3 regions of the Cryobacterium sp. M15 genome follow, and region 2 is predicted to be linked to each of the others. Evidence: riboswitches for the same ligand, from Rfam matches in the RefSeq annotation. Region 2 holds a riboswitch; each other region holds the start of a gene.

Region 1 (5,761 bases), on a different contig from region 2:
CACGGCCGCGCGCGCTGTCGATGACCACCTCAGCAGAGTTCGCCGGATACGAACGCACACTCCTGGCGACCCTGCACGAGGAAACCCGCTCGTCCAGGGCACCCTAAGCGTCAGCGCCGACCGTGGGGCGTTGTAGCCCCAGATGCCCACGCAAGGTATCGGCGGTGTAGCGGTTGCGGAACAGACCGCGCCGTTGCAACACAGGGATCACCCGGTCCACGAACTCGTCCAAGGATTCCGGCAGCAGCGGCGGCATGACATTGAAGCCGTCTGCGGCACCGGAATGAAACCACAATTCGATTTGGTCGGCGATCTGCTCCGGCGTACCGACCATGGTGCAATGCCCACCGCCGGCGGCAAGCCGGCCCAGTAACTGCCTGACCGTGGGCTGCTCAGCCTGGATAATTCGTAGGATGGTCGCATACCGGCCCTGCGGCCCGGTGAAGCCTGCCAGCGGCGGCAGCGGCGGCACCGGCGCATCCAAGTCCCAGTTACTGCAATCCTGTTGCACGAACGTTCCCAGCTGCGCGAGCGACTGTTCGGTCGGCAGGAGGGCGTCGACCTCCGCCTGCTTCGCCTGCGCCTGCGCTTGTGTGGACCCGACATAAGTGACGAGTCCGGGCATGATCAACACCGCATCCGGATCGCGGCCGGCTTCGGTAATGCGCTTCTTCACATCTTGGTAATACTCCTGCCCGCTGGCGAGGTCATAGGCCACCGCATAGATTCCTTCGGCATAACGGGCGGCCAGCGCCCGGCCAGGGTCGGAGGCGCCAGCCTGGAACAATACCGGTCGACCTTGCGGCGGGCGCGGCACCGTCAGCGGACCGTCCACCCGGAAGTGTTCGCCGGAGTGGCCGATCGCTCGCACCCGGGTCGGGTCAGCGTAGAGACCTCCGCGGTCCAGGACCAAAGCATCGTCCTCCCACGAATCCCACAATTTCAGTGCCACCTCGATGAACTCCGCTGCCCGGCTGTAGCGCTGATCATGGGAGGGCAGCACGTCCATTCCATGGTTGCGGGCTTCGGCGTCAAACATGGAGGTGACCACGTTCCAGCCGATGCGCCCCTTACTGATGTGATCCAACGATGCAAGCATGCGCGCCGCGTGGAACGGCGTGTAAAAGGATGCCGAGACGGTGCTGACCAGCCCGATGCGGCTCGTCGCCCGCGCCATCGCGGCCATCGCGGTCAACGGCTCAAGAAACCACCGCGGGCCGGTACTCACATCACCGACGGCATGCCCGTCGGCGAAGAACACGGCGTCAAAGAAGCCACGTTCAGCGCTTTGGGCGAGCCGTTCATAGAAACTGATGTCTCCCAACTGGTCGGCGGGCGACTGCGGCCGCCGCCAAGCGGCACCGTGGTGGCCACAACCCATGAGGAATGCATTGAAGTGAAGCTGGCGCGGAGCTGACATGAGCGGCGCGCCCCTAGTTCATCACCAGGCCGCCGTCGACCACCAGGTTCTGCCCGGTGACCGACCGCGCCCAGGGGGAAGCAAAAAAAAGTACCGCATCGGCAAATTCGGCGGGGGTTGTCACCCTGCGCAGCGGGGTGGACGCGGCAATGAAGTCGAACACGTCCTCGGGGGTGGCTGCGCTGGCATCCGTGGTGCGCAACAGCCCCCCGGAGACCATGTTCACCGCGATGTTGTGCGGGCCAAGGTCTGAGGCAAGGGTGCGGGTCAACGAGAGCAGTGCGGCCTTGGAGGCCGTGTAGTCGTGGTACGGCACCACCGGGTTTTGGAATAGGTTCGTGCCGATGTTGATAATGCGGCCAAACCCGGCCTCGCGCATGCCGGCCAGCGCCTGCTGGGTCGTGTTCAGGGCACCGCGGACACTGCCAGAGAACTGCGCCTCAAACTCGTCCCAACTGATGTCGGCAGCGCCGGAGCGGGCATCGCCGTTGAATTGGAAATCGGCCAACGCGTTATTGACCACCGTCGTCACGGTGGCCCCGAAATGTGCCTGAGCCTGCGTGAATATTGCCGCGACCTGGGCTCGGTCGGTGACGTCGGCCCGCACAGCAAAAGCGTGTTCAGGGCCGTAGCTGGCAGCCAGGGTCTCCGCCGCTGCGGCGCTGTTGCGATAGTTAATGACCACCCGGGCGCCCTGAGCCGCGAAAGCGTGCACGATGCTTGTACCCAAGCCGCGTGCACCGCCGGTGACCAGGACAATCTGTTCTGCTATTTGCATGATTTTCTTCACCTTAGGTAAGGCGAAAGGACGAGATTCGGCACCACTCTGGTACACGAAATTCTCCGTGACATCCCTTCGCTAGTTCGAACTAGATCAGGTTCAACGGGTGTCATCTCAGCCGACCGTCATCCAGTCGGCACCCCGTGTCGCTGGGACCGAGTATACGCAACCGCCGGTACCGGCAAATTCGCGTCCCAAGCCTGAACTCATCAACTGCCGCGCTGGTCGACTTTGTCGTTGCAGGGCTCAGCGCCAACTCCGTTATTTACGGACTCGGACTAGCAGCGGGCCCTATACGCCACCATCGCCTCGGGCCGGCTCACCGATACCGTCAGTCTGCTTCAGCATCCGTCGGTGCACACGATCGACACGGGGGCTCCGGTGGCTGCGCCAGGCTAAGAACATTCTCTTTTGTGAGGTGTCCACTCACCGGGGCAAGGCCAAGGCGCTCACGGCCGCGCAAAGCACCTGACAGCCTGAACGGCCACCTAAACAGTAGGCAAGAGTGAGCAGTGCCCAGCACTCGAGGACCGTCTTTATGCGGGTTGCCCCCACGAATGAGCCGCGCCGACGCCGTGTCCTGACCACAGCAGGGTTCTCTAGATTCGGCAGTTTCGCCCATGCCGTGATGAATGTTTCTTGGACGACGTCGTCCACCTCGCTTTTTGCGCCCAAGATGCGCATGATGTACATGCGTATCAGTGGCCCGTGCCGCCGTACGAGCACCTCGAACGCTCGAACATCGCCGTCAACAGCACGGTCCACCAGAATCCGACCAGACGCATAAGAAGTCTCAGAATGGGGAAGGAATGCATCACCCTGACTGTCCGGTAATCAGCTGGGAAAGTATCTGCCGCCCTGCGAGGTGACGGTCCAAGTAGCAGATAGCACGATGAATTTCGTTGAACCCGCCTGTTCGTTGAGGGCGGCGGCGTGACTCCATATGAAGATCCATGTTTTTGCCATGGCTTTGTCGGCCAGTAACGGGTTTGCACACTTATTCAGGCAGATTGCATAGGTGTCGGCGACGAAGGCGTCATACAAGGAGCCGAAGGCGAGTGCGTCACCCGCGGCCACCCGTTCGAGTAGCAGATGACCGCCAATACTGCTTTCCGGAGAACGCGGCTCCGTCTCGGCGTCGGTCACGATGCGGGCCGGAACGATCGAATAGTAACTGCAGACAAGGGACTCCCCAGACGTGGTAATTGAATCCACTGACAAGGTCCAGGGCAGCGCTTAAAATCTATGCGATCTCAATGGGGCATGTCAAGACAATTGATAGACAAGAAATCGGTCACATAGCTGTCGAGATAACGTTAATGACCACTGCGACTAAGAAGCCACGGTTTCAGAATCCGCAGAACAGGATTAATTCACGTCGCTTTGGCTTGCACGGTGATCTTTCGCACCACGCAGACCGTCTGACAAACCATGTAACAAATTCTAAATTCCTGGGCGATACGGTCATAATGTTATGCAATTGTTGCATTGACCGCTTGAAACTGTTGGCAATACTGGTTCTCTTCTCAGTCGGCGTTGATAGCACCGGGGCCGTTTGGTGGCAGTAAGTTCGTTTCTTCTCTTGCTGCTCGGAGTCGCAGTGGTCATTGTTCTCTCCATCAGCAGGACGGAGCTCCGCACGCCGCTGGGAGTATCTGTGGTCACTGCTGATGGGGGCGTGGCGCGCATTATCGACGTGGACTCATTGGTGGGTCACGGTTGGATGCTGGCCGAGCCTGCAGCGGAGTTGCTTGGAAAGATTCCCCGGTAATCCACCGGGTGCGGGTGGTCGTCGGGGTGACGGCGCTGGAGCCTCAAGGCTTGAAATTTACCGCTGCGCAGTACTCGATCGAGGGTTTGGGCCTGACGATTCCCACGGCACCATGGTCGTCCCCGGTCAGACAGACCGCCGCACAGGGCGAAACCATTCGGGCCACCTTGGTTATCTGAATTTCATGATGAAGCTATTGCTTTGGCACCAGAGAACAGCCACAAAGCCTGATTTTCTCCCGGCTCCAGACGTCACACTTCTGTAAGAAAAGATCCATAGTCACCCGCCCCGATGCGTTATACCGTTCTGAATCCAACAGCATATAAAAGGATTGAAAGCATGACTATTTCTCGGCGACAGGTTTTGTTATTAGGTGGTGCAGGAGCGGTGGGAGTGGGTTTGTTGACGCTGCCTTTGCGGAATGCGGAAGCAGGAGCCGCGAGCGCTCTTGCTCCAAGTGAATTGCCCCGACCGTATCAAACACCGTTCGTTCAGGCGCCCATTTTGCGGCCTGATCGATCGGGTATTGATCCCGTTGATGGGGCGCCCGTGCAGTATTTCACTGTCGCGGAGGTGGCGGCCACCGCTGCTATCCTTCCCCGGCTGAAGACCCCAATTCTTGGGTACAACGGTATTTTTCCTGGCCCCACCATCAGCGTCGAACAGGGGACGAAGGCTGTGCTGCGCGTGCGGAACCAGCTCCCTGCCAAGCATCCGTTCGACGGTCACCCGCTCTACACGTCCACGCACCTGCACGGATCCGCCTCGCTGCCACAATATGACGGCTACGCAAATGACATTACGAACCCGGGATTTCGCAAGGACTACCGCCACCCCAATTTCCAACCGGCCCGCACCTTGTGGTACCACGATCATGCGGTGCATCACACCGCGATCAACGTTTACTCCGGCCTGGCCGCGCAGTACCACCTGCACGATCCGCTGGAACGGGCGCTCCTTCCCCAGGGAGAATTCGACGTAGCCCTGACCATTAATGACGCCATGTTCGCCGTCGATGGATCGCTCGGTTTTGATGACAGTGACCACTCCGGGCTCTGGGGCGATGTGATTTTGGTCAACGGCAGGCCGTGGCCGGTCATGAAGGTCAAGAAGCGCGTCTACCGGTTCCGCGTCGTGAACGCCTGCATTTCCCGATCGTTGCGTCCAACCCTCAGCACGGGAGATCCCGTCACAGTCGTCGCCACCGACGGCGGACTGATGCCGGTATCCCAGTCCGTGGCGAGCTGGCGCCACGCTCCGGCCGAGCGCTATGAAATTCTGATCGACTTCCGTAAATACAAGGCGGGCCAACGGATCGAGCTGCGCAACCTGTCTAACAAAAACAACGTCGACTACGAGTTCACAAATTCGATCATGGCTTTCGACGTCGTTCCGGACCCGGTCGACACGAAAGATCCCACCTGGAACACGATTCCCGTGCAACTGGCCCCGAGTGAGGCGATGTCGCTCAAACCTTCCGCAGCGACGGTCCAGCGCTCATTCCGGGTCAACCGCAACAACGGTTTGTGGACCGTGAACGGCAGTACGTGGGATCAAGTCGTTGCCAGTGGATACCGTGACGTATTGGCGAATCCGGAACTGAACTCGGTTGAGGTTTGGGAATTTGCCAACAACGCTGGCGGCTGGTACCACCCCATGCACGTCCATCTGATCGACTTTCAGATTCTCAGCCGAAACGGGCAGGCTCCGTTCGCATATGAGAAGGGTCCGAAGGACGTTGTCTACGTCGGCGAGAATGAAAACGTCAAGGTACTGATGAAGTTCGGGC
Region 2 (5,761 bases):
ACCCGCCTACGCCAGCGCCCACCGAGTCATCGCTGTCGGGCACGCCCACATCGACTCGGCCTGGCTCTGGCCGGTGCGTGAAACCATTCGCAAGTGTGCGCGCACGTTTTCAAACGTGTTGCACCTGATGGATGAAGACCCCGACTTCATCTTCGCCTGTTCGTCGGCGCAACAGTATTCATGGATGAAGCAGCACTATCCGGAACTGTTTGAACGCATCCGGACGCGCGCACTCGAGGGCCGCTTCGTTCCGGTGGGCGGTATGTGGGTCGAATCCGACACCAACATGCCCAGCGGGGAATCGCTGGCTCGGCAGCTGCTCGTGGGCAAGGCTTTCTTCATGCAGGAGTTCGGCATCGAACCCCTCGAAATCTGGCTGCCGGACTCGTTTGGATACACGGCGGCATTCCCGCAAATCGTGACCGCGGCGGGATCGAAATACTTCCTCACCCAAAAAATCAGTTGGAACGAAACCAACACCATGCCTCACCACACCTTTGCTTGGGAGGGAATTGACGGCACCCAGGTCTTCACCCACTTTCCTCCGGTCGATACCTATAACTCATTGTTATCGGGGGAAGAATTGGCCCGGGCTCAACGCCAATACTCCGAGAAGGGTGCGTCAAACGTGTCGCTGGTACCGTTCGGTTTTGGAGACGGTGGCGGTGGGCCCAATCGGGAGATGCTCGCAGCGGCGGAGCGCACGCGTTCGCTCGAGGGTTCACCGACCGTGCGTATGGCCAGCCCGCGGGCGTTCTTCGAGGAGGCGGAGGCGACGTATGCCAACCCGCCCGTGTGGTCGGGGGAGCTCTACCTGGAATTTCACCGTGGTACCTACACATCGCAGTCCAGGACCAAATCCGGAAACCGTCGCAGCGAGCACCTGCTTCGGGAGGCCGAGCTCTGGGCATCAACGGCGTACTTTTATATGGGCGCTGACTATCCCTACGAACGACTGGCTGCTGCCTGGCAGACCGTGTTGCTCAATCAATTTCACGATATTCTGCCCGGAAGCTCTATCGCGTGGGTGCATCAGGTTGCCGAAGCGGCCTACGAGACCGTGCGAATCGATCTCGAAGACCTGATCGCGACATCCGTGGCGGCGCTCGCTTCCTCGGCGCAAACGGATGCGACGCCGGTGAGCTTCAATGCGTCACCGTTCCCGGTGGCGGGAGTGCCTGCCCTGTCTGCTGCGTCGCGGATACCAACCGGAGCCGTGCGCCTTCATCAGGCCGATGGGGCGTTCGTGCTCGAGAACGACGTCGTGCGGGCATCCATCGATGCACGTGGGCTCCTCATTTCCTTGGTAGACCGCGTGAGCGGAAGAGAAGCCGTGCCCGCGGGGCAAGCGGGCAATGTGCTCCAACTTTTTCGGGATACCCCGACGCAGTGGGACGCGTGGGACATCGACGAGCACTACGACCGGAACGGCGTGGAACTTCTGGAAGCAGAAGAAGTCAAGGTACTCGTGCAGAGTGCAGGGCTGGTCACGGTGCGCGTGACGCGGCGCTTCGGGGGGTCATCCGTTCAGCAGGATCTGACCGTACTCGGTGACCAGCCGAGCCTGGACATCGTGACGACGGTTGACTGGCATGAGCGTCAAAAATTGTTGAAGTTGGCTTTTCCGCTCGACGTGCACGCTGACCGCGCTGCGTCTGAAATACAGTTTGGCCACATTTATCGGCCGACCCACGTCAACACGTCCTGGGATGCTGCTCGCTTCGAGACCTGCGCACACCGGTGGGTTTTCGTCGGGGAGCCGGGCTTCGGGATTGCGATTGCCAACGACTCAACCTATGGGCATGACATCAGCCGCACTACTCGAGTCGGGGGAGGGACGACCACGACTGTGCGGGAATCACTGCTGCGTGCGCCGACGTTCCCTGACCCAACTGCGGATCAAGGAGTGCACACGCTTCGCACCTCGATCAGTCTGACGCCAGACGTACTCGAAGCTGCGGCGCAGGGCTACCGGATCAACCTGCCGCTGCGCGATGTGGTCGGCGCGGCCGTAACGCCGGTAGTCGTGAGCGAGTGCCCATCGATCGTGGTCGAAGCCGTAAAACTGGCCGAAGATCGTTCCGGTGACCTTATCGTGCGACTGTACGAGGCGAGCGGTTCGCGCTCCACGGGCACTGTCAGCTTCGGCTTCACTGTCTCAGAAATCGTCGAGACCGATCTGCTCGAACGCACTGTCGCCTCTGTAGCAGTGCAGTCGACAACCGATGCTGGTGGTCGATTGGTGCTGCGCGCTTTCCAGATCATCACCCTGCGAGTTGCCCGTTCTGCCAAAGAGGGCGAGGGGAGCCTGCGCCACCATTCGTAGGCAGGCTCCCGTCGTTGGCGTGACTATCTGCGGAATACTTTGTGCAGCCAGTCGTTGAGCGGTCGCAGAGCCGACGGCGCATAGGCCTGCTCCAGGGTGATCGCGTGCGCGGTTGTGCGCTGAATGCGCGCGCGTATAGGGTGATCCTTGACACGGGGTGCCGCACATAGTGTGCGTGCTGAGATCAATACCCGTCGAACCTGTCTAGTTAGTACTAGCGAAGGAATGTCACGGATGACTGGTCAAACCTCCCAGCTCGCGCTGCGGCAAACGCCTCGAATTCTCAGTATCGCCGGAACCGATCCGACCGGCGGCGCCGGGATTCAAGCCGACCTGAAGAGCATTGCGGCCAACGGCGGCTACGGCATGGCGGTCATCAGTGCTCTGGTCGCGCAGAATACGCGCGGGGTGCGCTCGGTGCACACCCCGCCTGTGGCTTTTCTGCGCGCACAATTGAACGCCGTGAGCGACGATGTAACCATCGATGCCGTCAAGATCGGCATGCTCGCGCAACTCGACGTCATTACCGAGGTGCGCTCCTGGCTCATGGAGTGTCGACCGCCCGTGGTGGTGCTCGACCCGGTGATGGTGGCAACGAGTGGTGACCGGCTACTTGACCGCTCAGCCGAGCAAGCGCTGCGCGACCTGATCCCTCAGGTCGATCTCGTCACGCCCAATGTTCCCGAGCTGGCTGTTCTGCTTGCAGAGCACCCGGCGGCCACCTGGGCGGAGGCCCTGGAGCAGGGCGGAAGGTTGTCTGCTCGCACCGGTGTCACCGTTCTGGTCAAGGGCGGCCATCTCAACGAAACCAGCTGCCCGGATGCCCTGGTCAACACCCAGGGGTTACTGTCGCACAGCGTGGTCGAGGTCGCGTTGCCACGTATCCGCACCAGGAACACGCACGGCACCGGATGCTCGCTCTCCTCGGCCATGGCCACGGTGCAGGCGAGAACCGGTGACTGGGCGCAGTCCCTCGTCGAGGTCAAAGACTGGCTCCAGGACGCCCTGGCCCACGCCGACGACCTCGAGGTCGGCCAGGGAAATGGCCCGATTCACCACTTTCATCAGCTGTTCGCCCGTGCAACAGCAGTATCCACTCTGACCGCAGGCGTGCGATGAACGCGGTACGGTCGGTGGGACTAGCCGAGTGGCGGGAGGCTGGCGAGCAGACGCTGAGCGGCATCCGTCGGGTCGTCGGCGTCGGTGATCGCGCGCACCACCACTACCCGGGTGGCGCCGGCGTCGACGACTTGGTCGATGTTGCCGAGGTCGATGCCGCCGATGGCGAACCAGGGGCGCAGGCTGCCGACGGTAGCGCTCTGCGCGGCCGCATAACGCAGCAGGTCTATTCCGACCGCAGCGCGGCCAGGTTTCGTTGGCGTAGCCCAGACCGGACCGACACAGAAATAGTCGAGGTTATCGGCGGTGACGGCGGCATCCACCTGCTCGATGGTGTGGGTGGACAGGCCGATCCGCGCAGCCGTGCCGAGCAGTGTGCGGGCGGCAGGCAGCGGCAGGTCAGTCTGGCCGACATGAAAAACCGGCGCGCCGGAGAGGCCGGCGATATCCGCTCGGTCGTTGACCGCCCAGAGCCGGGCGTGACGGTCGGCGACCGTGTGCAGAACCTCGAGATAGTGAAGTTCCTCGGCCGCGTCGATGTTCTTATCGCGCAGTTGGATGATGTCGACCCCGCCGGCGAAGGCGGCATCCACGAAGTCGGCGAAATCGCCGCGATCTTTTCTGGCATCGGTGCAGAGATACAGCCGGGCGGTGATGGGGTCCATGCGACCAACCCTAAGGGGCGCTGCCGTGGCATCGGTGCACACCATGAGTGAGCGGGAAGCGCAGCGAACAGTTGATGTTGCCGTCATTGGCGGCGGCGTCATCGGGCTCGGCATCGCCTGGACGCTGGCGCATTCCGGCCGTAGCGTGGTCGTCATCGACCCCGACCCGGCCGGCGGCGCCACCTTCGCTGCAGCCGGAATGCTCGCCGCGGTGAGCGAACTGCACTATCGGGAAGAGGCATTGCTTGATCTCATGCTCGCGTCCTCGAAGTTGTATCCCGACTTCATCGACTCGCTCGGAACCGATAGCGACGCTACCGGATACCAGCGAACGACAACGCTGAACGTGGGCGCGGACGCGGCCGACCGGCAAGCCCTCGTCGACCTGCGTGCTGTGCAGGTGGCCAATGGATTGGGTGTCGAGCCCCTCACCGTGCGCGAAGCGCGGGTGCTTGAACCGCTGCTGAGCCCCCAGGTCTCCGGCGCTTTTTTGGTGGAACAAGATCACCAGGTCGACCCGCGACGGCTCACCGAGCGCATCCAGCTCGCGCTCGCCGCCCTCGCGCCCAACGGCCAGGACGCCGTGATTCGGGTGCGTGCGCGTGGATTACTGCACGCCGATGCAACGGATGCCTCCTCGCGCGTTACCGGCGTCGCCCTGGCTGACGGCAGCTCGATCCAGGCCGATGAGGTGGTCGTGGCCAATGGGCTCTGGGCGGGCGAGTTGGACGGGCTCCCCGAGCACCTGCGCCTGCCGCTGCGCCCGGTGTACGGGGACGTACTTCGATTGCGGGTGCCCGAGCACCTTCGGCCGCTACTCACCTGCACGGTGCGCGGGTTGGTGCACGGGGTGCCGGTCTACCTGGTTCCGCGCACCGACGGAACGCTCGTGATCGGAGCCACCCAGCGCGAAGACGGCTCGGGCGTGGTCTCGGCCGGCGGCGTCTACCAGCTGTTGCGTGATGCACAGGCCCTGGTGCCGGCGGTCAGCGAGCTGGAGCTGATCGAAACGACCGCTCGGGCTCGTCCGGGAACGCCGGACAATGCACCGTTCCTCGGCCGCGTCGGGTGTTCAAACGGTGACATCGCCGGCCTCATCATTGCCACCGGATTCTTTCGTCACGGTGTACTGCTCACCCCGGTCGCAGCCCAGTACTGCCTGCAGCTCATCGAGGGCATTGCAGACGATCGGTGGCGAAATTTTCGGCCCGATCGGTTCTCGGCGAGCCGAGAGCCCGCATCCGCTTCACTGAAAGGAGGCCTATCGTGGCTGTAATAATTTCCGTCAATGGCCAGAAACGAACCGTATCCGGCGGCACCGTGACCGACCTCGTAGCCGAGATCACCGGGCGACGCATCGAAACAGGCGGCCATGCAGCCGACGGCGGCCGCCTCGGAGTAGCCGTGGCACGAAACGCCGCGGTCGTTCCCCGCAGCCTGTGGTCGACTACCGGGCTGACGGCGGGCGATGAGATTGAAATTGTTTCTGCAGTCCAGGGAGGTTGACCGTGCAGACCGCACACTTCACGAACACTGACAGCCTGGTGATTGACGGCGTGGCGTTGACCTCCCGCCTGATCATGGGCACCGGGGGAGCACCGAGTCTCGATGGCCTCGGTGAAGCACTGCGAGCGTCGGGAACCGAACTCAC
Region 3 (5,761 bases), on a different contig from region 2:
TGATGATCTCGGCATTGCTCGACCAGTAACTAGATCGGATCGACCTCGGCGTCAACCGGATCGCTTTCGCCCTGGTCGAAGGCGTAGCGCACGCGGAGTTGCCCGCTCACGTCTCGTTGGTCGACCTCGTCGTACCAGAACACCGATTCCAGTCCGGCGACGGCGGCCACCATGCTGATGCGTGCCTCGTGTTTGCCGCGCACGAGGGCCCGGGAATCGATCTGACCCTCGAGCGGGCCATCGATGAACTCGGCGACGTACAGGGTGGGGGTTGCGCTGTCAGTATTGCTCATGGCAAACAATCTAGTCCTCTGCGGCCGGAGCTGCCCGCCCGTAATCGAACGGTCGCGCGAGGTTCAGGCCCCTCCTGTTTGAGATAGGTCGCCCACTCCTGCTGCCACTGGTCCCAGTGAGTGCGAAATGCTTCTCCGTCGCGATCGAGCGCACGTTGTTTACGCAGAGCGTCGTCGGCCGCGAGCCAGACCCGCACGTGACTGAGCGGTTCGTGTGCGGCCGCGAGAGTTCCGCAGCCCTCCACGATCAAGGGGCGGGCCGCGTCGAGCAGATTCCACTCCGCCGCCTGACTCGTAGTCCAGTCGTAGCGCTGCCACGCCGCCGGCAGACCTCGGTGTCGTGGCTGGAGAACGTAACGGTGCAGGTGACAGACGGCCGCGTCGAGGCCGTCCCAGCCGGGATAGATGTCGTCCATCCGCACCAGTTGAGGGGTGTGCGGGCCAGGCCAGTGCCTTCTCAATGCGTCCGCGAGGGTGCTCTTCCCCGCACCGCTAGGACCGTCGATGAGCACCACGGGGTTCGGGCCGGCAGCGGCCACGGCCTGCAGTAACGGCGCCAGCAAGACCATATCGTCGTGTACGGCCTTTCTGCTATCGGTATCAGGCAAGAATGAAGCTCCAGGTTTCAGCCCACACCGCAACGCCAATGGCGATACCGGCAATGGCGAATCCGATGCCGACCAGGACCGCGTCGGCCGCTCGGACCCGCGACGGTCGTGCCCAGGTGCGGGGCTCGTCGCTGCCGAATCCGCGCGCCTCCATGGCCGTGGCGAGTTTACTGCCCCGACGCACCGAAATGACGAGCAGGGAAAAGGCCGGGCCGAAGAACCGGCGAGCGGCGCCGCGCGGTCCACCGCCATCGCCGACCCCGCGGGCTCGACGGGCAAGCGTGAGCGAGTGCCAGTCTTCGATGAACATACCTACGAGTCGCAGACCAGCCAAACCGCCGAGCACAAACCGCGCGGGCAGCCGCAGCACCTGGGCGAGGCCATCGGCGAGGTCCGTCGGATCCGTCGTGGCGAGTAGCACGATACCGGGCAGACCGATGGCGAGCACCCTCAGCCCGATGGCCAGGCCGAGCTGGGCTGAGCCTTCGGTCACCGAGATGAATCCGAACTGCCACAGCAGCGCGCCGGAGTCTTCGCCATAGAGCACCGTCGTGATCGCAGCCATCGGGGCCGCAATCCAGACCGGTGCCGTTCGCAGCCAAAATTGTCGGGCGCTCAGGCCGCACCAGAGCAAAAGTCCGGCCTCGAGCAGCAGGGCGACTCCGGCCGAGACCCAGTCGATCGAGAGCAGCAGCGCACAGCTCACGATCAGGGCAACTGCGAGCTTGGCGACCGGGTTGAGTCGGGCGACGACGCTCGGGCGGATCGTCGGGGTCAGCAGGCTCATGGCGCTCCCGTCCCGAGCCGGATCGGGTCAGGCATACCAATTCGGTATTCCTCGTCCGCGAGAGCGTTGACGAACTGGGCGTCGTGGGTGACCGCGACGAGCGCGATGCCCTCATCGAGCAGCTCGGCCAGAAGGGTCACGAGTTCCTGCCAGGTACGAGAATCCTGCCCGAAGGTCGGCTCATCGAGCACGAGCAGGCGAGGACGGGTCGCGAGAACGGTGGCGACGGACATCCGCCTCTTCTCGCCACCCGACAGGGTGAACGGGTTGGCGTCGGCGAGATGATCGAGTCGCAGCCGGTGCATCAGCTCGTCGACGCGGCTGGTCTGTTCGGCCTGGCTGAGCCCGAGGGCGCGCGGGCCGATCTGCAGGTCGGCCCGCACCGTCGCGGCCAGGAATTGGTGTTCCGGGTCTTGAAAGACGGTTCCAATGCGGGTCAGCAGCTGCTGGGAACGCCAGCGGTGCGGCTCAGAAACGATACCGGCCGCAAACGTGTCACTTGCCTGCAGCGTTCCCCCGGCCGGCTTCAGCAGTCCGGCCAGCGTGAGGGCGAGGGTAGATTTTCCGGCGCCGTTGGGGCCGGTCACAACGGTGGCGGTGCCGGCCCGCAGGTTGAGGGTGATGCCAGCGGCGACAACGGATGCCGCACGCCGTCCAAACGGAACGCGACCCACCGCGAGCCCCTCGGCCCGCAGCAGGGTCTGCACCGAAGTGATTGGAGAGCGCGTCGGAAACCGGGGGGGCAGGGCTGGTACCCAGACGCCGGCCTGCGCCAATCGCTCACCTTGCCTCGACAGGATTTCGCGGGTGGGGCCGTCGGCCAGCACGCCGCCGGCCGGGTCGAGCACGATGACGCGGTCGACGACGTCCTGCCAGACCTCGACCCGATGCTCGATGACCACAAAGGTGGCCCCGGAATGATCGAGGGAGCGCACAACGGCGTCGCGCACCTCGATGACACCAGTGGGGTCGAGGTTCGCGGTCGGTTCGTCGAGCAGCAACAGCCCCGGCCGCATAGCGAGCACGCCCGCCAGAGCCAGGCGTTGCTTCTGCCCGCCGCTCAGGCTCGAGGTGGGGTGGTCGAGGGGCAGGTCCAGGCCGACCTCGGCAAGAGCCTGCCGCACCCGCGGCCAGATCTCGGCGCGCGGGACGGCGAGGTTCTCGCAGCCGAATGCGACATCATCTCCGACCCTGGCCAGCACGACCTGGGAGTCCGGATCCTGCAGCACGAGTCCGACCCGCCCGCGCGCCTCGGCCGCGCGGCGACCGTCGATGAGCAGGCTGCCGGTCTCGTCGCCGTCTTCGACATCGCCGAGCACTCCGGCCAACGCGTGCATGAGGGTACTCTTGCCGGCACCGCTGGCACCGAGCAGCAAAACCCGCTCGCCGGGCGTGACCTGCAGGTCCAGCCCGGACACCGCCTGATTGTGGCGCCCGGCGTGGCGCCAGCCCCAGTCGCGGGCTCGAATCTGTACGGCGCGGATCTGCGCGCCGTGACCGGCCGGGAACGGCGGGGTGTCCAACATCCGCTAGCTGATCGCGGCGGAGGGTGCTCGCGACCCTTCCCGACCGGCAGCAAACCGGCTCAGCGCACCGGTGCGGGCCAGGCCGCGCACGGCCAGCCAGGACAGCAGGCCGGCCAGCACGGTGCCCGACACGACAGCGGATACGAAATAGACGACCCTGTAGCCGAAATCCAATGCCGCATAGCTCGTGAAGGTCGTGTCGAGCAGACCTACTGCCACGCCGGCGCCCGCGCCAGCGAGAAGGGCGACGCCGAGTCGCCAGTTGCTATAGAGGAATAGCGCGAGGATGATTTCGGCGCCCAGGCCTTCGACGACGCCCCAGATGAGCGTGGAGAATCCCCACTGGGTGCCGATCAGCATCGACACGACAGCGGCGACGACCTCGGTGTACACGGCTGCGCCGGGCTTTCGGATGATGAGACCGCCGAGCACTCCGGCGAACAGCCAGCCACCGGCGAGGAGACCCTCGAGGCCGGGCGTGAACGCGAGGATCGCACTGAGCGGGGACCAGGCCAGGCCCCAGGCCCAGAAGATGACGCCGCTCGCAACGCCGATGACACTCGCGACGACGATGTCGACCACGCGCCAGCGAAAGTTGCGGGGCTTCTTCGCCCTCGAAGCCTGGCGAGTGGACTGACGGAGTGAAGACGTTGTAGCGTGCACTGTTCGTGCCCTTTCCGTAGGTGAATACAGGGCACGGGATCGAGAAGCCTCCCTGCGCTGGCATGATCCAGATCAGGTTCGACGGTCGAAGCTTGGTCAGCTTCCTCTCAGCCCGGTGTACCGGACTCCCGTGATACCGCCAATTCTAGCGCCCCGCCTAGACTTGCGGCATGGGAATCACGACATGAGTATCAGCATCCTGCTCGTGTTGGCGGCGCTGTATCTCCTGCTGATGCGTCGGTTCCTGACGCGGCGTCGGCGCATCGCCCGGGGATTGCCGGTAAGCAGCCCGTGGCACTTTCCGCCCTGGCTGCGACTCAGGGTGCCACGGTGGGCGCGCCGTCGGTTCGCGCGCCGGCCGCGCCGGCCCCGCCGTATCCGTTCTGCTCGTCGCCCCCGCCGCTCGCCCGGGCCCACCTGAGGAACCGGGCCGAGTTTATAGACTGGGCCTGCGGCCCGGGCCCAGGCCCCGTCCAAAGAGCGGGGCTACTTCTTGAGGGCTCGGATTATTCGGGCCAGGGCGCGCCCGGCGACCAGAAGGAATGGCACACCGACGGCGAGCAGGGCGATGACGTTCGGCTCAAACCGAGCGGTGCCGCCCGACTTGACATAGGCACCGATCGGCAGCGATACGCCACCGCCGCCCCCACCGGATCCGACAGCACCGCCTTCGCCGGCATCACCGCCACCGAAACCGTAATAGCTGAGCGCCACCGGTATGAGGGTGACGCCGTCAATTTGCACGGGATCACCGTAAGCCGATTTCACACCGGCGGAACGGAAGGTTTCTGCGAGTTTTTCCGGGAGGCTGGTCATTCCAACAGGGTAGCCGACTCGTGCCTTATGGGCGAGGCTTGAAGAAGGAGGCCGAACGCACTGTTCCCGCCCCGAATCGCTCGGTCACGGAATCGACTGCCAGCTCGGCCCCGCGCCAGTCCTCGTCGGGATCCCATAAGCCAACCGATCCCGACGCTGGACCGAGCTGCTCGGCCCGCACCCCGATCAGTCGCACCCGAATACCCGACGCGGCCAGCAGGTCGAAGGCAGCGACTGCTTCCTCATAGATTCGCCGGCCGACATTGCTCGGTTCAGCGAGGGTGCGCGACCGGGTAACGGTACTGAAGTCTGTGTAGCGCAGCTTGAGTGCCACGCGCCGTGCCACGAGATCGCTGCGCCGCAGCCGTGCCGCTACAAGGTCGCACTGCCGCAGCAACTCACTGTGCAGTCGGTCGATGTCGGTCACGTCGTGTTCAAAGGTCACCTCGTGGCCGACGCTCTTCTCTTCCCGCTCGACCGTTACCGAGCGTGGGTCACGCCCCCAGGACAGTTCGAACAGCTTCACACCGGAGGCCTCCCCCAGTGTTTTTTTCAGCACGTCCAAGGGCGTGCGGGCAATATCGCCGATGAGTTTCAGGCCGAGGCGCGTCAGCATCTGCTCAGTAGCGGACCCCACGCCCCAGAGTGCGGTCACGGGCAGCGGATGCAGAAACTCCACCGTCTTGTCGGCCGGCACGACGAGCAGACCGTTGGGTTTGGCCAGGCCGGAGGCAAGTTTGGCGACGAACTTGGTCGACGCCGCGCCGACGGAGCAGACGAGACCGGTTTCGGCGAACACGCGGGCGCGGATGAGTTCGCCGATCACAGCCGGTGAACCGAACAAATTAGTCGCGCCGGCAACGTCAAGAAACGCTTCGTCGATGCCCAGCCGTTCCACCAGTGGCGTGACGTCGTCGAAGATACTCATCACTCGGGTGGAAAAGTCTCGATACTGTCCCATGTGCGGCTCGAGTACGATCGCGTTCGGGCACTGGCGCAACGCGAGCGACATGGGCATGGCCGAGTTCACACCGTATTTTCGAGCGATGTAGTTGGCCGCCGTGACGA

The links. Region 2 has a riboswitch for thiamine pyrophosphate ahead of thiD (bifunctional hydroxymethylpyrimidine kinase/phosphomethylpyrimidine kinase). Riboswitches for the same ligand answer to the same signal wherever they lie in the genome.
Region 1: it holds a riboswitch for thiamine pyrophosphate, as region 2 does, so the genes downstream of both, CXY83_RS01220 (3-oxoacyl-ACP reductase) here and thiD (bifunctional hydroxymethylpyrimidine kinase/phosphomethylpyrimidine kinase) in region 2, are expected to answer to the same signal.
Region 3: it holds a riboswitch for thiamine pyrophosphate, as region 2 does, so the genes downstream of both, CXY83_RS13085 (ECF transporter S component) here and thiD (bifunctional hydroxymethylpyrimidine kinase/phosphomethylpyrimidine kinase) in region 2, are expected to answer to the same signal.

The regions. Positions count from the first base shown of each region.
Region 1 is NZ_PJJW01000024.1:40,679-46,439, forward strand. Features, by position in the region: gene CXY83_RS01210 (ABC transporter ATP-binding protein) at 1-107, shown strand, start outside; gene CXY83_RS01215 (LLM class flavin-dependent oxidoreductase) at 104-1,420, opposite strand; gene CXY83_RS01220 (3-oxoacyl-ACP reductase) at 1,434-2,198, opposite strand; TPP riboswitch at 2,255-2,355, opposite strand; gene CXY83_RS01225 (RNA polymerase sigma factor) at 2,628-2,966, opposite strand; gene CXY83_RS01230 (hypothetical protein) at 3,036-3,416, opposite strand; gene CXY83_RS18300 (hypothetical protein) at 4,023-4,151, shown strand; gene CXY83_RS01235 (multicopper oxidase family protein) at 4,522-5,761, shown strand, end outside.
Region 2 is NZ_PJJW01000036.1:119,394-125,154, reverse strand. Features, by position in the region: gene CXY83_RS08110 (glycoside hydrolase family 38 C-terminal domain-containing protein) at 1-2,326, shown strand, start outside; TPP riboswitch at 2,470-2,569, shown strand; partial or broken gene thiD (bifunctional hydroxymethylpyrimidine kinase/phosphomethylpyrimidine kinase) at 2,552-3,397, shown strand; gene thiE (thiamine phosphate synthase) at 3,466-4,110, opposite strand; gene thiO (glycine oxidase ThiO) at 4,154-5,386, shown strand; gene thiS (sulfur carrier protein ThiS) at 5,377-5,616, shown strand; gene CXY83_RS08085 (thiazole synthase) at 5,619-5,761, shown strand, end outside.
Region 3 is NZ_PJJW01000039.1:370,458-376,218, reverse strand. Features, by position in the region: gene CXY83_RS13110 (hypothetical protein) at 1-29, shown strand, start outside; gene CXY83_RS13105 (hypothetical protein) at 30-293, opposite strand; gene CXY83_RS13100 (AAA family ATPase) at 290-901, opposite strand; gene CXY83_RS13095 (energy-coupling factor transporter transmembrane protein EcfT) at 894-1,688, opposite strand; gene CXY83_RS13090 (ABC transporter ATP-binding protein) at 1,685-3,214, opposite strand; gene CXY83_RS13085 (ECF transporter S component) at 3,218-3,877, opposite strand; TPP riboswitch at 3,909-4,019, opposite strand; gene CXY83_RS17470 (hypothetical protein) at 4,062-4,298, shown strand; gene CXY83_RS13080 (hypothetical protein) at 4,364-4,693, opposite strand; gene dinB (DNA polymerase IV) at 4,719-5,761, opposite strand, start outside.